DNA from 2 places in the Sphingomonas sp. PEI4 genome. Region 1 is predicted to be linked to the other one. Evidence: predicted binding sites of a transcription regulator. Region 1 holds the regulator's gene; the other holds the start of a gene.
What was found. The regulator LexA, encoded in region 1, represses DNA repair genes until DNA is damaged. The targets are predictions, from matches to a motif close to GTTCCNCNCTTGTTCT.
Positions count from the first base shown of each region.

Region 1 (8,778 bases):
CTCCAGCATATGCGCGGTATGGCGCTTGCAGCTCGGGCATTGTTCGCCGGTTGCGTCCAGCGCGAGTGCGGGCTCGGGCTCCGAATGCTGGCGCAGGATGCGGCCGATCAGGGCGATCAGGCTGGGTGCGTAGCTACCCTTGGTTTCGTGATCCAGGCGAACGAGCGCGCCGCCCTTGGGCGAATGGACGCGTTCCAGCTCCTCGAACAGGAAAGTGGCATCGCCGCGGCGGCACGCTGCCGACAGCGTCCGGGTGAGCGCCGCCATCGTCTCGAAATTCTCAACCGAGCTGGTCGAGATGAAGATCTCGAACGGCACGCGGCGGCCATCGGGATGCACATAATCGTTGATCGTGAGGTAGTAATTCTCGCCGTCGATCGGCCACTTGATCTTCACCGTCTTGCCGCTCAGCACCTGCGGGCGGGTCAGCACGTCGGATGCGGTGACAGAGGGCGGCGCGACGACCGGCTCAGGCTCGGCAGTGTCGCTCTTCACCGACAGCACGGAGCCGCGAATGCCGCTCGGGCGATAGGTCGTGCAGCCCTTCATGCCCTCGCGGTACGCGGTCAGATAGACCTCGCGGAACGCTTCGTACGGCATGTCGGCAGGGCAGTTGATGGTCTTCGAAATCGCCGCGTCGACCCATGCCTGCGCGGCGGCGGCGACGGCGATGTGATCGTCCACCGACAGTTCGAGCGCGGTGACCATATAGTCGGGCAGGGCTGCGGCAGGATCGAAGCCCGGCATCCGGCTATACAAATACCAGCCGTAATCCTGCACCTCGAAGCGCTCGAGCGTCTGGTCGGTCGCGGTCTGTTCGATCACGACGGCGCGATCGTAATGCCAGCTGAAGGTCGGCTCGACGCCCGAGCTGACGTTACCGTAGAAGATCGATGTCGTCCCGGTCGGCGCGAGCGTTAGCAGCACGCCGTTGCGGATACCGTAAGTGCGGATGTCCGCGACGAGGTCGACCGGCAGCTTGGTCAGGAACGGTGCGCGCGCGAATGCTTCGGTGTCGTAGGCAGGGAAGGTGCCACGCTCCCGTGCCAGCGCCACCGACGTCCGATAGGCCTCGATCGCGATCGCCTTGCCGATCTCCTCGACCAGCGTTGTCGCCGCGCGGCCATAGCGCACCCGCATCTGCTGCAGCAGATTGCCGAGGCCGGTATAGCCGAGACCGATGCGACGCTTGGCGAGCGCTTCGGCGCGCTGTTCCGGCGTCGGGAAGGGCGAGGTGTCGAGGACATTGTCCAGGAACCGCACGCCGACCTGCACTGCGCTACGCAGCCGGTCCCAGTCAACCGCCGCTTCGGGCGTGAACGGGTGCAGTACCATGTTGGCAAGGTTCACATGGCCGAGATCGCAGTCGCCATTGGGCGGCAGGGGCTGCTCGCCGCAGGGATTGGTCGCGGCGATCGTCTCGCAATAGTTGAGGTTGTTCAGCCGGTTGACGCGGTCGATGAAGATCACGCCGGGCTCGGCATAGTCATAGGTCGTGCGCGTGATCAGGTCGAACAGCTCGGCGGCGGGCAGCCGGCGATAGACGTACCACGGCCGCCCGTCCTTCTCGCCGACCGCGACATGCTCGCCGTCCGCGCGCGGCACGTGGAAGCCCAGGTCCCAGTCCGCGCCGGCCTCCAGTGCCGCCATGAAGTCGTCCGTCACGGTTACCGACACGTTGAAGTTCTTCAAGAAATCCTTGCGCGTCTTGGCGGAGATAAACGCCAACACGTCGGGGTGCCAGACCGGCAGCACGCCCATCATCGCGCCGCGCCGAGAGCCGCTCGACCGGATCGTGACGCACATCCCGTCCCACATCGCCATGAACGGGATCACGCCCGACGAGATCGATCCGGTCCGGCCGACGACCGCGCCGTCCGGGCGCAACGTACCGAAATCCATGCCGATGCCGCCGCCCTGCTGCTGCGTGAACGCTGCGACGTTCAGTGCCGGCATGATCCCGACACCGGGTAGGCCGGGTTCGCTGTCCATCGAATCCTGGATCGTCGGCGAGACGAAGCAGTTGATCCATGTCACGCGTTTGGTCGTGCCTGCGCCTGCGAAGATGCGTCCGCCCGGTACCCAGTCGCGGGCTTCGAGCGCGCCAAGCGCCTTGGCGGCCTGCGCCGCATCGTCGTTCGCATAGACGCCGCCGACGACTCGCGCGAACGTATCGGACGGCGTTGCCTCGCTACCGTGGCGGTATTTCTCGCGCCAGATATGGACGGTGACGGGCTGGTCGAGCGGGCCCATTGCGGTATCGGAAGTCATCGGGCGAACCTTAAGTCATTGTACGGGCCAGCGTTCGACATACCCAATCTCGGGACGGAAATGGCCTCTTCCAATCTATGGGTTTGAAATCCGGAAAGCGCAACATGCAGTGTGTGAAGCGGTACATTCATGCCATAGGTTGATGATTGCTCGGGCAGGCGCGTGGTGCGCATCGCGATGCTCCGATCGCGATGAAAGGTTCGATGCTATTTTTCCTGGCGTACCCAAAGCCCCCCTTTGGTTCGCTCTCGCGTGGGCATGACCGACAGGCCCCGAGCAGGCGAACTTGTCGAGCCTGTGTCTGGCGAACCGGGTGATGAAACTGGATTGAAGGATGCCTCGGCACGGTGAGGCATCAATCGCACATCCCTTCTTTTGCCAACGCCATTGGCGAACCGCTCTGCATGCTTCTTCAAGCACAAGGTATCACCCGCCTTAAGCGGCGGCCTTGGTGCTGTTCGCTAGACTTGCCGTCCGTGACTCTGACAGCGCCATCGTCAACACAATCCTCGGCATGGGCGACAACCGGGAAACGCGTAGCTCCATCAACCGGCGAATTGTCTGCTTTAGGCGCGCCACCTTGTACAACCCGCTTTTGCAGACGCAAAATCGCCGAGGTTCGTTACGGAATGAGCGCGACTGCAAACCGATCGTTAGACGGCGTTGCTCCGATCCAGAGGACGAGCATCTTAGTCGAGTGTCGATGCTACGCACTGATAACATCCCGCACTACCGGTTATGACGACTGGAGCAACGCTCCGGCCTTTGTCGGGGCCTACGCGAACGGCCGTCACTACCGGTCGCTTTGGCATCCACATCGGCTTTTCATCCGCCGCACCGCCTTGATGTCAAACGCGTCTCGATACCCGCTACTCAGTCGTAGCGGCGGAGAATGCCGGAGAGCTTGCCCTGCACGCGGACTTGGGCGGGGGCATAGCGTTGGGGGTCATAGGCGCGATTGGCAGGGTCGAGGCGTACCATGGCGCCTTCGCGGCGGAAGTATTTGAGCGTGGCTTCGCTGTCCTCGATCAAAGCGACGACGATCTCGCCATCACGAGCGGTCTCGGTACGGCGGATCAGGGCGTAGTCGCCGTCGAGGATGCCGGCCTCGACCATCGAGTCACCGGAGACTTCGAGCGCGTAATGCTCGCCCGTGCCGAGGAGCGCGGCGGGGACGGCGAGCATCGTGCTGCCTTCGAAGGCCTCGATCGGGACGCCGGCAGCGATGCGGCCGTGGAGAGGTATCTCCACGACGTCGTTCGCCGGGTGCGGTACGGCGGCGGACGCGGGTTTTACATTCGATGCCTTCGCCTGCGCCTTCTTTTCCGCACGCTCAGGCATCCGCAACACTTCGAGCGCGCGGGCGCGGTTCGGCAAGCGGCGGATGAAGTTGCGCTCCTCAAGCGCGCTGATCAGGCGATGGACGCCCGACTTCGATTTGAGGTCGAGCGCGTCCTTCATCTCCTCGAACGACGGCGAGACGCCGGTTTCGTTGAGGCGATCGTTGATGAAGCAGACGAGTTCGTGCTGCTTGCGCGTGAGCATGGCGGTTCTCCGTCCGGAACAGACGAGGAACTTCTATGGAACATAATTAACGCCGTCAAGCGTCCGTATCACGCGATAACGAGGATTTCCGCCGATTCGCCGGCCAATGCGATCGGAGCGCTGCCGGGGCGAACGATCAGACAGGTCGACCGGGCCAAGGTCAGCAGCATCGAGCTGTCCTGTATCGTGGACGCATAGGCCTTGCCGTCTTTGAGTTCGGCGCGGAGATAATCGGTGCGGGCGTTGTTCGCAGGCAGGTCTTCGCCGAGCAGCGCGTGCGTCGTCTGCGGTAGCGGATCGCGTGCGCCGGCCATGTGCGCGACGACGGGCTTGACGAACAAGATAGCGGTGACGAACGCCGAGACCGGGTTGCCGGGCAGGCCTAGCACCATCATTCCGCCGATCCGGCCGGCCATCATCGGCTTGCCGGGGCGAAGCGCGATGCGCCAGAAATCGATGGTACCGCCGGCCGCTTCGATCGCCGGGCGGACGAGGTCGTGATCGCCGACCGATGCACCGCCGGTGGTGACGAGCAGGTCGGCCTGGACGCTGGCGAAGGCGTTGCGCAGGACGTCGAGGTTGTCGGGGAGGATGCCGAGGTCGATGACGTCGACGGGCATGTCGGCCAGCATCGCGGCGAGCATGATGCCGTTCGATTCAGGGAGCGCGATGCCGTCGGTGATCGAGCCGGGGGGGACGAGTTCGTCGCCGGTCGCGGCAACTGCAACGCGCACGCGGCGGTTGACGGCGAGGCTGCCGTGCCCGCCGGTCGCTGCGACTGCGATGCGCGCGGGGCTGAGGCGGTCGCCGGCGGCGATCAGGCGAGTTCCGGTGGAGAAGTCGAGTCCCTTGCGGCGCGTGTTGCGGCCGAACGTCGTCGGGCCTTCGCCGGCGAGGATCAGGGCTTCGCCGTCCCGTTCGGCTTCTTCCTGGACCATCACCGTGTCGGAGCCTTCGGGCATCGCCGCGCCGGTGAAGATGCGGGTGGCTTCTCCAGCGGCGACCTGGCCGGCGAAGGGGCGACCGGCGGCGCTTTCGCCGATGACTTTCCAAGGGCCGGGGAGGTCGGCGTAACGGATCGCGTAGCCGTCCATTGCCGAGAGGTCGGCGGCGGGTTGGGTGCGGCGCGCGAGGATATCCTGCGCGGCCCACCGGCCTGCGGCGTCGCGCAAGCCGACGGTCTCGCTACCGACGCGGGGGGCCATTGTGAAGAGGCGGGTCTGGGCTTCGGCGACGGGGACTAGGGTCATGCTTTTAGCTCTGATATTGCGCGATGTTCCTGCCGGAAGTGCAGGAAGTTCACACGCTGGGAGACATTTCGGTGGGGGCGGTTCTGGCGATCGAGGTTTGGAACGGTCTCGTCCGGCAGAAGGTCCGGCAGGAGCGCGTTAGTTTGGGGCATGCCTGGCGCTTTGCCATGGGCTGGGGGTGTAGGACAAATGTTGTTGGCCCCGCAGACGCAACCTCTTCATCCTGACTTTCGCGAGGATGCCGGGCTGGGGTAACGGGCAACAGGTTGCGCTGCGATATGCTACTCGGTATCAAGCCGAGCATTCGCCCTGGACCCGGTGCAATTCCGGGTGGCTATTCCGGCCGCCGATCCGCCGGACAACGCAACGACGTCTTCAAAGTGAACCGCTCGCGCAATTGTGGCGGTTCGTGCGTCCTATGCGGATACATCCATGACATCTTCAGCAATCTCTCGTTACCGCACCGAATGGTTCAGCGGCCAAGCCGCCGCGCGCCGCGACGTTCTCGCCGGCATGGTCGGCACCTTCGCGCTTATCCCCGAGGTCATCGCCTTCTCGTTCGTGGCCGGCATCGATCCCGAAGTCGGCCTGTTCGCCTCGTTCGTGATCGGCATCGTCATTGCGTTTGCCGGCGGGCGGCCCGCGATGATCTCGGGCGCGGCAGGCTCGGTCGCGCTGGTCGCCGCCGCCCTCGTTCACGCGCACGGACTTCAGTATCTCCTGGTCGCGACGATGCTCGCAGGGCTGCTCCAGATCGCATTCGGGCTCGCCAAGCTCGACGTGCTGATGCGGTTCGTCTCGCGCTCGGTCCGCACCGGATTCGTCAATGCGCTCGCGATCCTGATCTTCTCTGCGCAGGTGCCGCAGATGGTCGGGATCAGCTGGCAGGCATATGCGATGATCGCGGGTGGCCTTGCGATCATCTATCTCGTCCCGCGCATATCGACCGCGGTTCCATCGCCGCTGATCTGCATCGTCGTGCTGACGGCAATCGCGATGTGGTTTCCGATGCCGCTAAAGATGGTTGGCGATCTCGGGCGGTTGCCATCGTCGTTGCCGTCGCTGGGGTTCCCCGACGTGCCGTTTACCTGGGAAACGCTACGGATCGTCGCGCCCTATGCGCTGGCGATGGCATCCGTGGGGCTGCTCGAGTCGATGATGACGGCCAGCGTGGTCGACGAACTGACTGAGACGACCAGCTCGAAAGCGCGCGAGTGCACCGGGCTTGGCCTCGCCAACATCGCCGCGGGCGCGTTCGGTGGCATCGCCGGTTGCGGCATGATCGGCCAGACCGTCGGCAACGTGCGCTATGGCGGTCGCGGGCGGCTGTCGACGATGGTGGCGGGCGTGTTCCTGCTGGTGGTGATGGTGCCGCTCAGGCCATGGGTTGCGCAGGTGCCGGTCGCGGCGCTGGTCGCGATCATGATCATGGTGTCGATCAGCACCTTCTCCTGGAGCTCGATCCGCGACGTGGTGCGCTATCCCAAGGTGTCGAGCGTGGTGATGGTCGCGACGGTCGTCGTCACGGTCGCGACGCATGACCTGTCGCTGGGCGTCGGCGTCGGGGTATTGCTGAGCGGGGTGTTCTTCGCCTGGAAGGTCGGTCGAGTGATGGACATCGCTACCGAACATGACGTCGCAAGCGACACGCGTATCTACCGGGTCCGTGGGCAGATATTCTTCGCGAGTGCCGATGTGTTCACCGAGAAATTCGACCTGCGCGACACGGCTCGCGTCATCCGGATCGACCTAGCCGGTGCGCATCTGTGGGACGTGACGGCAGTCGGTGCGCTTGAGGACGTGGTCGCCAAGCTGCGTCGCAACGGCAGGATCGTCGAAGTCATCGGGCTCAACCGCGCGAGCGAGAGGCTCGTCGATCGTCACGCGCCCGACGTATCGGATCCGGTCGGGGAATGACCTCCGGCCGGATCCGCTCACCTCACTGCTGAGGCGCGTCCTCGTTCTCGGTCGGCGCTTCGTCGCGCGTCACGCGTGACGTCATGCCGGTGGCGTCGGCATCGTCGAGCATCTGCTCGTCCGGCGCGATCGGCTTTTCCCGTGGCGGTTCGACGACAACCGGGGCAGGCGGTGGAGCCTCGACGGGAGCGGCTTCGACCGGAGCCGGCGCTGCCGCTTCGGATTCGGTCACACCAGCGTCTTCGACCATGTTTGTGTCGGTTGGCGGCTGCTCTGGCTCGGAGCGCGAGCAACCGGCCAACACCATGGCGGCGAGCAGGCCGCCGGCGATGGCGGTTCGGGTACGGATGGAGATCGTCATGGAAAATCCTCTCAGCGAGCGGCGATCGTCTGGCGCGCGGTGCGTGCCTCGATCTTGGAGGCGAGGATGCCGTCCCAGTCATAGGGATCGGCGCGGAAGTTCATCTGGCCGTTGCCGCTGGCAAACGCGGTCCAGTAGAGCAGGTAGACCGACACCGGCTTCACGAGGCGTGCGCGGACCGTGTCGCCCTTGGCCACCGCAGCGTCGACCATCTCTGGCGTCCAGGCCGGATCGCCCTTGAGCAACAGATCGGCAAGTTCGGCAGGCTTTTCAAGGCGTACGCAGCCATGGCTCGAAAGCCGACTGAAGCTTGCGAACTTCGCGCGGCTCGGCGTGTCGTGGAGATACACCGAATAGTCGTTCAGGAAATCGAACTTGAACCGGCCAAGCGCGCTCTGGTCGCCAGCCTGCTGCTGCAGCCGCTTGCCGTCGATCACCTTGAAGCCGTTGCGCCTCAGATAGCCTGGATTGGCCTTTTCCTTCGGCCACAGTTCCTTCGTCGCGATCGAAGTCGGCACGTTCCAGGGCGGGTTGATCACGATGCTGTGGATCGTCGACGACAGCATCGGCGTCTCGTCGCCCGGACGCCCGGTAACTGCGCGCATCGACTGCACGGGCGTATCTCCGTCGAACACGGTCAGCACCGCCGCGGCGATGTTCACCTGGATACGATCGCGCGGCAGATCCTGCGGCAGCCAGCGCCAGCGCTCCATGTTCGCCATGATCTGGCGCACACGGTCGGTCGCCGACACGTTGAGCGCAGCGAGTGTCTGCGTCGAGACGATGCCGCTGGGGTTCAGGCCATAGCGCCGTTGCGCGCGACGCACCGCGTCGACCAGCGCGGAATCGAACGTGTCGCCGCTGGTCGAGACGTCCTTGTCCTCGACCGCGAGACGCTTCCGCAGCGCGATCACCCGAGGGCCGGTCGCACCGATCGTGAAATCCGGGCCGGACGCGAGTGGCGTCCAGCCACCTGCAGCGGCGATCGATCGGTAATTCTGGAGGCCCTTACGCAGGCCGTCATAGCCGGCATAAGGGGGCGGCAGCGACGCGAACCACGCTGCGATACGATCGAGCCGGACCGCGTCGGCGAACCCCGGGGTCGGATCATAGGCGGGCGGGCGCAGGCCCCAATCCTTCTGGAAATCGGCACCGCTGAGCCGGCCGGCATGCACGGCGCGCGCGTGATCGAGCGCGGCACGGACCAGTTCGTCCTTGCCTGGCGCGCTGGTCGACGCGGTGGCGGCGGACTTCAGGCCCTGCGCGACGATGTCGCCATTGAGCAGTCTGTCGAGCAAGGCGGCCTGCGTGTCGCTCAGCGGCGGTACGGTGATCACGGGCGGCGCCAGCGTCGTGGTCGGCATTGCAGAGGGCATCGTCGGTACGACCGGAGGTGGCGTAACCTGTTGCGCGAACAGCGGGGTCGCCATCAGT
Region 1 covers NZ_CM155258.1:562,606-571,383, reverse strand. Annotated here, with positions in the region: gene AC1MLZ_RS02470 (adenosylcobalamin-dependent ribonucleoside-diphosphate reductase) at 1-2,271, opposite strand, end outside; gene lexA (transcriptional repressor LexA) at 3,145-3,816, opposite strand; gene AC1MLZ_RS02460 (molybdopterin molybdotransferase MoeA) at 3,885-5,066, opposite strand; sul1 at 5,375-5,430, shown strand; gene AC1MLZ_RS02455 (SulP family inorganic anion transporter) at 5,499-6,983, shown strand; gene AC1MLZ_RS02450 (hypothetical protein) at 7,006-7,344, opposite strand; gene AC1MLZ_RS02445 (L,D-transpeptidase family protein) at 7,356-8,778, opposite strand, start outside.

Region 2 (8,778 bases), 1.3 Mb from region 1:
CTTCAACAACCTGTTGCAGGGCATCACCGGCAGCCTGGAGATCGTCCAGCGGCGCGTGGCGCAGGGCCGTGTCGGCGAACTCGACCGCTTCATTTCGGGCGCTACCGCTGCCGCCAATCGCGCTGCGGCACTCACCCACCGGCTGCTCGCCTTCTCGCGCCGCCAGCCGCTCGACCCGCGCCCGGTGAAGGTCAATCCGCTGGTCGCATCGCTGGAGGACCTGCTTCGGCGCACGACCGGCGAGCAGATCGAACTGGAGATGGTGCTCGCGGCGGGGCTCTGGACGACGCTGTGCGATCCCAACCAGCTCGAGAATTCGCTGCTCAACCTCGCCATCAACGCACGCGACGCGATGCCGCACGGTGGCACGCTGACGATCGAGACCTGCAACGCACAACTCGACGACCATTTCGCCGCGAGCCGGCGCGATGTCCGGCCCGGCCATTACGTCTGCATCTGCATATCCGATACCGGCACGGGCATGTCCGCCGATACGATCGCCAAGGCGTTCGAGCCGTTCTTCACGACCAAGCCGCTGGGTCAGGGCACCGGGCTCGGCCTGTCGATGGTCTATGGCTTCGCGCGCCAGTCCGAAGGCTATGCGAGGATCTACAGCGAGGTCGGCAAGGGCACGACGATCAAGCTGTATCTGCCGCGCCACTACGGCATGGCGGAACAGGACGACGCGCTGCCCGGCCTGACCCAGGAGCACGTCACCGACGCGGGCGAGATCGTGCTGGTGGTCGAGGACGACGTGGTGGTCCGGTCACTGATCGTCGAGGTGCTGGGCGAACTCGGCTATCAGGCGGTCGAGGCGCATGACGGCCCGGCGGGGCTGGAACGGCTGCGCACGATGGAGCGAGTCGACCTGCTCGTCACCGACATCGGCCTGCCGGGCTTGAACGGACGGCAAGTCGCGGACGCGGGGCGCGCGTTGCGTCCCGACCTGCGCGTGCTGTTCATGACGGGATATGCGGAGAATGCCGCGCTGGCGTCGGGATTCCTGGAACCGGGGATGTCGATGATCACCAAGCCGTTCGCGATGGACGCGCTGGCGACGCAGATCCGGGCGATGATCGAGGGCTGAGACACGCGCCGATTCCCACCACCCCGGCGAAGGCCGGGGCCCAGTTGGAAAGGTCGCAGTAACAACACGCCGCGCTCGGTTAGCAACGTCCCCCAACTGGGCCCCGGCCTCCGCCGGGGTGGTGCTCGGATAGGTAAGTAGGAGATGGAGCCGCCCCATCCTGTTCCCCCGCGAAGGCGGGGGTCCAGGAATCAAGCAGGACAACGATCATGGTTCCTGGGCCCCCGCCTTCGCGGGGGAACTAGAAGGGACGGAGGCTCAACGGAAAGTCGAGCCCCGCGCGCCCATACCGTCTCCTCCACAAAGCAACATTTGCCATCTTCCGCCCCGAAATAATTTTTCGTTCCCGCTTCGCCCCCTTGCGCTTCGTGAACCCCGCAGAAGTCCACGCGTCGCGAATCCCCGCTCGTCCAACCCCGCGACGAACGCGACGAACCGAGCCCCGATCCACCTCCACACCCCCTTGCGTCTCTTCGCGCTTTGGCACAATCTCTTGGGGTTGCGTTCGGGGGCGGACCCAATCGCTGGTAGAACAACCCTCGCATGGCTCTGTGCGAACCGATCATATGCGCGCCTTCCACCGCCGCGATGGTCACTTTTTGTTCTCCCGTTAGGGGCCGTCCAATGGTAGCATGGTGACATGACGCCGATTCGAACGAATACGGAACAACAGGAGCGGTTTCGATGGATTTCAGAGACAGCAGCCGGGATAGCGACATGACGACAGACACGATCGACCAGACCATCGAGACCCCGGCCGCCGAGGCCCCCAAGGCCCCGCGCCAGGCGCAGGACAGCCATTCCGTGCGCGCGCAGATCTACCCGGTCGAGGTCGATCACAGCCGCGACGCGCTCCTGACCGAATTCGGCAAGGACACGCTCAAGGATCGCTACCTGCTCCCGGGCGAGAGCTATCAGGACCTGTTCGTCCGCGTCGCCTCCGCCTATGCCGACGACGCCGGCCACGCGCAGCGCCTGTACGATGCGATCTCGAAGCTCTGGTTCATGCCCGCCACGCCCGTTCTGTCGAACGGCGGCACCGGTCGTGGCCTGCCGATCTCGTGCTACCTCAACTCGGTCCCCGACAGCCTCGGCGGCATCGTCGACACCTGGAACGAGAATGTCTGGCTCGCCTCGCGCGGCGGCGGCATCGGCACCTATTGGGGCAACGTCCGCGGCATCGGCGAGCCGGTCGGCCTCAACGGCAAGACCAGCGGCATCATCCCGTTCGTCCGCGTCATGGATTCGCTGACGCTCGCGATCTCGCAGGGCTCGCTGCGCCGCGGGTCGGCGGCGGTGTATCTCGACGTCTCGCACCCCGAGATCGAGGAATTCCTCGAAATCCGCAAACCCTCGGGCGATTTTAACCGCAAGGCGCTGAACCTCCACCACGGCGTGCTGATCACCGACGCGTTCATGGAGGCCGTGCGCAACGGCGAGGAATGGCATCTTCGCTCGCCGAAGGACCAGGCGATCCGCGCCACCGTCGACGCGCGCTCGCTGTTCCAGAAGCTCGTCGAGACCCGCCTCCAGACTGGCGAGCCGTACATCGTCTTCGCCGATCACGTGAACAAGGCGATGCCGAAGCATCACCGCGAACTCGGCCTCAAGGTCTCGACCTCGAACCTCTGCTCGGAGATCACGCTGCCGACCGGCAAGGATCACCTCGGCAACGAGCGTACTGCGGTGTGCTGCCTGTCGTCGCTGAACCTCGAAACCTGGGATCAGTGGAAGGACGAGAAGGGCCTGATCGAGGACGTCATGCGCTTCCTCGACAACGTGCTGCAGGATTACATCGACCGCCACGAACCCGGCATGGAGCGCGCTGCCTATTCCGCGGGCCGTGAGCGCTCGGTGGGCCTCGGCGTGATGGGCTTCCACTCGTTCCTCCAGGCACGCGGCCTGGCGTTCGAGGGCGCGATGGCGAAGTCGTGGAACCTGCGCATGTTCAAGCACATCAGTGCCCAGGCCAACGAAGCCTCGATGCAGCTCGCGATCGAGCGTGGCCCCTGCCCCGACGCCGCCGACGTCGGCGCGATGGAGCGATTCAGCTGCAAGATGGCGATCGCACCGACCGCGTCGATCAGCATCATCTGCGGCGGCACCAGCGCCTGCATCGAGCCGATCCCGGCGAACATCTACACGCACAAGACGCTGTCGGGCAGCTTCTCGGTCAAGAACCCGTATCTCGAAAAGATGCTGAGCGAGAAGTCGAAGAACTCCGACGCGGTGTGGAACTCGATCCTCGAACAGGGCGGCAGCGTCCAGCATCTCGACTTCCTCTCGGTCGAGGAAAAGGACTGCTACAAGACCAGCTTCGAGATCGACCAGCGCTGGCTGCTCGAACTCGCCGCCGATCGCACGCCCTACATCGACCAGGCGCAGTCGCTGAACCTGTTCATCCCCGCCGACGTCGAGAAGTGGGACCTGCTGATGCTCCACTTCCGTGCGTGGGAGCTGGGGATCAAGTCGCTCTATTACCTACGCTCGAAGTCGGTGCAGCGCGCGGGCTTCGCCGGCGGGGTCGAGGCGGACAACACCATCGACCTGCGCCAGATCGACGTCGAGTCGAAGGATTACGATGAGTGCCTTGCCTGCCAGTAAGGCGCCTCGATCGCCCGGCGTGACCCCGGCCCGTGAATCACGGATCGGAGATCACCCGACGCGAAAAACCCCGGCCCGCGCGAAGCGGACCGGGGTTCGAGCAGGCGTGGCGGCGCGTTCGATACGCACCGCAGAGGGTTTATTCCTCTTCTTCGAACGTCACCGCCACGTCGGCGTTGGCGGAAAGCCGGACCTTGCCGTCCTCGATATCCGCAACCAACCCGAGCGAGATGAAGTGATGATGCCCTTCATGGCTGCCCGTGCCCTCGACGACCTGCGGGCCCGAGTCCTTCTTGGTCAGCTTGATGCGGTTGCCTTCGACCTTGTCGACGGTGCCGACATGGACGCCGTCAGCGCCGATGACTTCGGCATGTTCCTGGATCTTGGTTGCATCGACCATGGTCGTTCTCCTGTATTGAGTTCCGGGCTTGAACGCACGCCGTGCGAGTTGGTCGCATGACGTACGGCAGCGCTATCATGTTTGCCGTCGCAGGCGTGCTCGGTCTTGTCGGAATCGCACTTCTTCTGCGCCTCCGCTCGCCCGCCATCACCGAACCGCAGACCTATGCGTTCCGGATGATCGGGATCATGCTGGTCTCGGGCGCGATCGTCCTGGCAATGTCCGCCGCCGCGATGTGGCAATGGAGCACCGAGACATGACGCTGACCATGCCATGAGCCTGAACACACTGGTCCTGATCCTGGCGGTGTTCGCCATCTGCGTGGCGAACGTCATGCTCGGCCGCCACTGGAGCCGCCTCGATCACAATCCCTGGTCGAGATCGTCGTCGGATCGCATGCTCGATATCGATCCCGACGTCGACAGCGAGCCCGTCCCCGGCTGGAACCCCGGCACGATGGACGTGGCCAAGATCCGCCAGCGCGGCCGCCAGTTGATGATCGCCGCACCGATCGCCTCGATCGTCTTCGTGGTCGTCGTCATGATCAGTTCCAGCCGCTTCTAGTTTCCCGTTTTCCCAGTTTCACCCAGTTTTCCCTAATTCCTTCCGGAGCTTCCCGATGTCCCTCCTTCACGCCTCCAAGCAGTATAAGCCCTTCGAATACCCCTGGGCGTTCGAGTTCTGGAAGCGCCAGCAGCAGCTCCACTGGCTCCCCGAGGAAGTGCCCTTGGGCGAGGATTGCCGCGATTGGGCGCAGAAGCTCAGCGATCACGAGCGCAACCTGCTGACCCAGATCTTCCGCTTCTTCACGCAGGCCGACGTCGAGGTGCAGGATTGCTACCACGAGAAATACGGCCGCGTGTTCAAGCCGACCGAGATCAAGATGATGCTGACCTCGTTCAGCAACATGGAAACGGTCCACATCGCCGCCTACAGCCATCTGCTCGACACCATCGGCATGCCCGAGAGCGAATATGGCGCCTTCCTCGACTATGCCGAGATGAAGGAAAAGCATGATTACATGCAGACCTTCGGCGTCGACAACGACGAGGATATCGCCCGCACGCTCGCCATGTTCGGCGGCTTCACCGAGGGCGTCCAGCTGTTCGCGTCGTTCGCGATGCTGATGAACTTCCCGCGCTTCAACAAGATGAAGGGCATGGGCCAGATCGTCACCTGGTCGATCCGCGACGAGAGCCTCCACTGCGAGGGCATCATCAAGATGTTCCACACCTTCTGTCAGGAGCGCCAGTGCCTGACCAAGGCGGTCAAGGACGACATCGCCGACGTCTGCCAGACGACGATCCGCCTCGAGGACAATTTCATCGACCTCGCGTTCGAGATGGGTCCGGTCAACGGCATGACGCCCAAGGAGATCAAGAAGTACATCCGCTTCATCGCCGACTGGCGCATGACTCAGCTCGGCCTGAAGCCGATCTACATGATCGACGAGCACCCGCTGCCCTGGCTCGCCCCGATGCTCAACGGCGTCGAGCACGCCAACTTCTTCGAACAGCGCGCAACGGAATATTCGAAGGCCGCAACCAAGGGCCAGTGGAACGACGTCTGGGACTCGTTCGACAAGCGCCAGACCGCGAAGAAGGGTCCGATCGCGAATGTGGACCTGAGCGAGGTTCGGGATATGTTTTCGCTCGATGGCGTGGCGGCTGAGTAATAATAATGTCGTCATTAAAAGCCTCAGGCCGCTACTCCCCTTATATCAAGAACGTTAAACTTCTTGATGGCGAAGTAATACCTCTAATACCGTCCATTACCTTTGTTGTTGGTCCAAATAACGGGGGAAAGTCGACGTTTCTTGGGGAGCTTATGCTTGACTACAAAGCAAGCAGTGAAGCGAACACAAAGTGGATTTTCGAATCATCCTGGGAATTAGGAGAAAAAGAGGATTTTGATAAGTTTATATCAATCCACTTTAAAGAACATAGCAGCAGCTTTGTAACAAGCCTTAAAACTGGCAACAATGTTCTAAAGGTTTTTACAACAGGTTTTTACCAATCCAACCGGTTAGGTTATTCGGATTATCTGATTAAGATATTAGATGCTCGTGACCGAATAGGCCTCTCGGATAGAGTATCAGCGCCAGACGTAATAGATCGACAAGTTTCTCATCCGTACCATACTTTCTTCTTTGAACCGGACAAAGAACTAGCTTTCTCCGACAAAGTCGAAGAACCCTTCGGAAAGGGACTACGAATTAATCGGACGGGCGCGAATACAATAGCCCATCTCGGCGAACTAACCGACTCGGAGCGATTATCCAGCGATTACGAGGAGCATATATTAAAGAATATGTCTCCAATCGATTTGCTAGGCGACGGGATAAGGTCATACGTTGGGATTTTATTAAATTTTTACGCGGATGCTCGACCTGTCACATTAATCGATGAACCGGAAGCTTTTCTTCACCCTCCTCAAGCCCATCGGCTTGGCAGAGAGCTTGCTACACTTGCGAACGACGAAGGTAGGCAAGCGGTAATTGCAACTCATAGCGCAGATATCATTCGAGGAGCAATTTCGACTGGCGCAGATGTGCAACTGCTATACCTTGATCATCACCGAAGTGAACGACCGTGGCATGTTGTAAACATGGAGCAAGTAAGAAGTTTTAGCACAGAGCCATTTCTCGTACACACAAATGCACTTGACGCCCTTTTTTATGGACAGGCTGTTGTCTGTGAAGCCGAAGCTGATATTATGTTTTTTAAGTGGGCTTTGGAAAGAGCGGGTGAGTCAAGTAAAATCGAAGAGACATTCTGGATACCCAGTTATGGGAAATCAGCAGTACCTTCCATCATAGATAGCTTGAGCCAACTTGGTGTAGAAGCGAAATGTATATTTGACATCGATGTCTTGCTTAATATCAATATTATTGAATCGATTTCAAAGTCGCTAAACATCGAAATATCTCCATACCTCGCAGCTCTTAAAAGACTTCCTTTTGAGATAAAGGTTCCACCCGCCGCGCAAGCCCTCAAAGAAATAGAGGACACTCTTCGCCATACGTCGGATAATGATACTGACGATATTAGGATGAGAGCGATAAGATCGATAAAAAAATCTGCGGAAGGATTAAGTAGATCGTGGTCATTGAAGGCTGCCGGTTTACGCTTGCTACCTAAAGGTGAATCCCAGAAGGTTATTCGCGATTTTATAAACCACATGAATGATCACGGCGTTATGATTTTACAGGAAGGCGAACTAGAGAACTATGTTCCCGACGTCGGGGGCCACGGTAAAGGTTGGGTACGGCAAGCCATAGAAGAGAACAATTTTAACACAGGATTGGAATCATCTCTGCTGGAGCAACTTAAGAAACTTATTGATTAAGTTTTATCTGCACCAGGGCGAGCGCTTGCCCCCACCGTACCGCCGCGCGAGTCCGTGGCGGACCAGGACCGCGCCCAGCGACTCCCCGCCCCTCTCGACGATCCGCAGCTTCCGGCCGTAGCGGTCGACGTCGCGCTTGATCGGGGTCAGCGTAAAGGGGCCGGCGTTGAGCAGCGCCTGCATCTTCAGCGTTGCCGCCTGCCCCAGCCGTGCTTCGCGGGCGCAGCGGGGCGGGTGGGTTTCGGGGGTGTCGATGTCGGCGATGCGGATCTTGGTGCCGGCCATCCAGAAGGTGTCGCCGTCGACCATGCAGTCGATCCGCTTGGCGTGGCCGCAGATCGTGAAGCGCGCGGATACGGGCTTGCCGCCCGATAGCGCGGATGCGGCGGCAGCGGCGGTCGACGCCGCGCTGGCGACACCCACTGCGGTGGCCAAGGCCCCTGTGGCGGCGGCGGCGCCGGTGGTGGCGGCGGCGGTGGTGGCGGCGGCGGTGGTAGCGGCGGCGGTGGTAGCGGCGGCGGTGGTAGCGGCGGCACCACCCCCATTCGTCGCGGTTCCGGCGACGGCCGGTGCAGCGGACGGCGCTTCCGGCTTGGCCGCGTCCGCACCCCAGCCCCAGCCTCCCGGCACGCGCAGATGCCCGGCGGGCCAGGCGATGCCGAACCCGGTCGGCCATTCGATCTTCAATCCGGGCGGCACCAGCTCCGACCAGTCGATCTGGCGGATCACCGGCATCATCAGCCCGAGCAGCACGCCGTAGAACACCAGGCGGAGTTGCAGCAGGACTCCCGGCTTGGCGCCGCGCCCAGCACCTCCGCGCGGAGTACCCCCGCGCCCACGCGCGGCGCCAGCGCGATTGCCGCCCAGCAACCGCATGAAATCAAACACATACTCCATCGTCCCTCGCGCGTACGCGCGCGCGCGAGGATGTCACCCTTGTCGGCACCGGCCTTGCGGCGAGCGGAGTCGGAAACGAGGCGAACGCATCGTGAACATTGTTCACCCGACCCAAGCTGGCCAAAGTCGGTTCCGTATTATCGATCCGATGCCGCTGTTCGCCCTGTGTCGGATGGGAGGACGACCATGAGACGACTAGTGCGTAGGTCCCAAAAACATCAGAGACGCACACCGACGCGGCAGTCATACCGGTCGGGTAGTCCGCCCACGTGTCCACACACCGGGCAATATGATCTCGATCGGACCGCCAAACCAACGCTTGCGAGCCTGCCGCAGGTCGCTGCCCGACAGGATCGGCACGGCTGGAGACGGCGCCGTCCTACACGCGTCGGCCGTGCCCGGATCGGCGCATGTCATCGTTCCCGCACGTCCCCGTCGACAC
Region 2 covers NZ_CM155258.1:1,869,390-1,878,167, forward strand. Annotated here, with positions in the region: gene AC1MLZ_RS08530 (PAS domain-containing protein) at 1-1,087, shown strand, start outside; gene AC1MLZ_RS08535 (ribonucleoside-diphosphate reductase subunit alpha) at 1,805-3,691, shown strand; gene AC1MLZ_RS08540 (DUF2171 domain-containing protein) at 3,831-4,091, opposite strand; gene AC1MLZ_RS08545 (hypothetical protein) at 4,148-4,351, shown strand; gene AC1MLZ_RS08550 (hypothetical protein) at 4,365-4,655, shown strand; gene AC1MLZ_RS08555 (ribonucleotide-diphosphate reductase subunit beta) at 4,711-5,766, shown strand; gene AC1MLZ_RS08560 (ATP-dependent nuclease) at 5,772-7,439, shown strand; gene AC1MLZ_RS08565 (thermonuclease family protein) at 7,443-8,336, opposite strand.
Region 2: AC1MLZ_RS08535 (ribonucleoside-diphosphate reductase subunit alpha) is a predicted target of LexA. The motif match lies at 1,678-1,693, and genes of this name have one in related genera.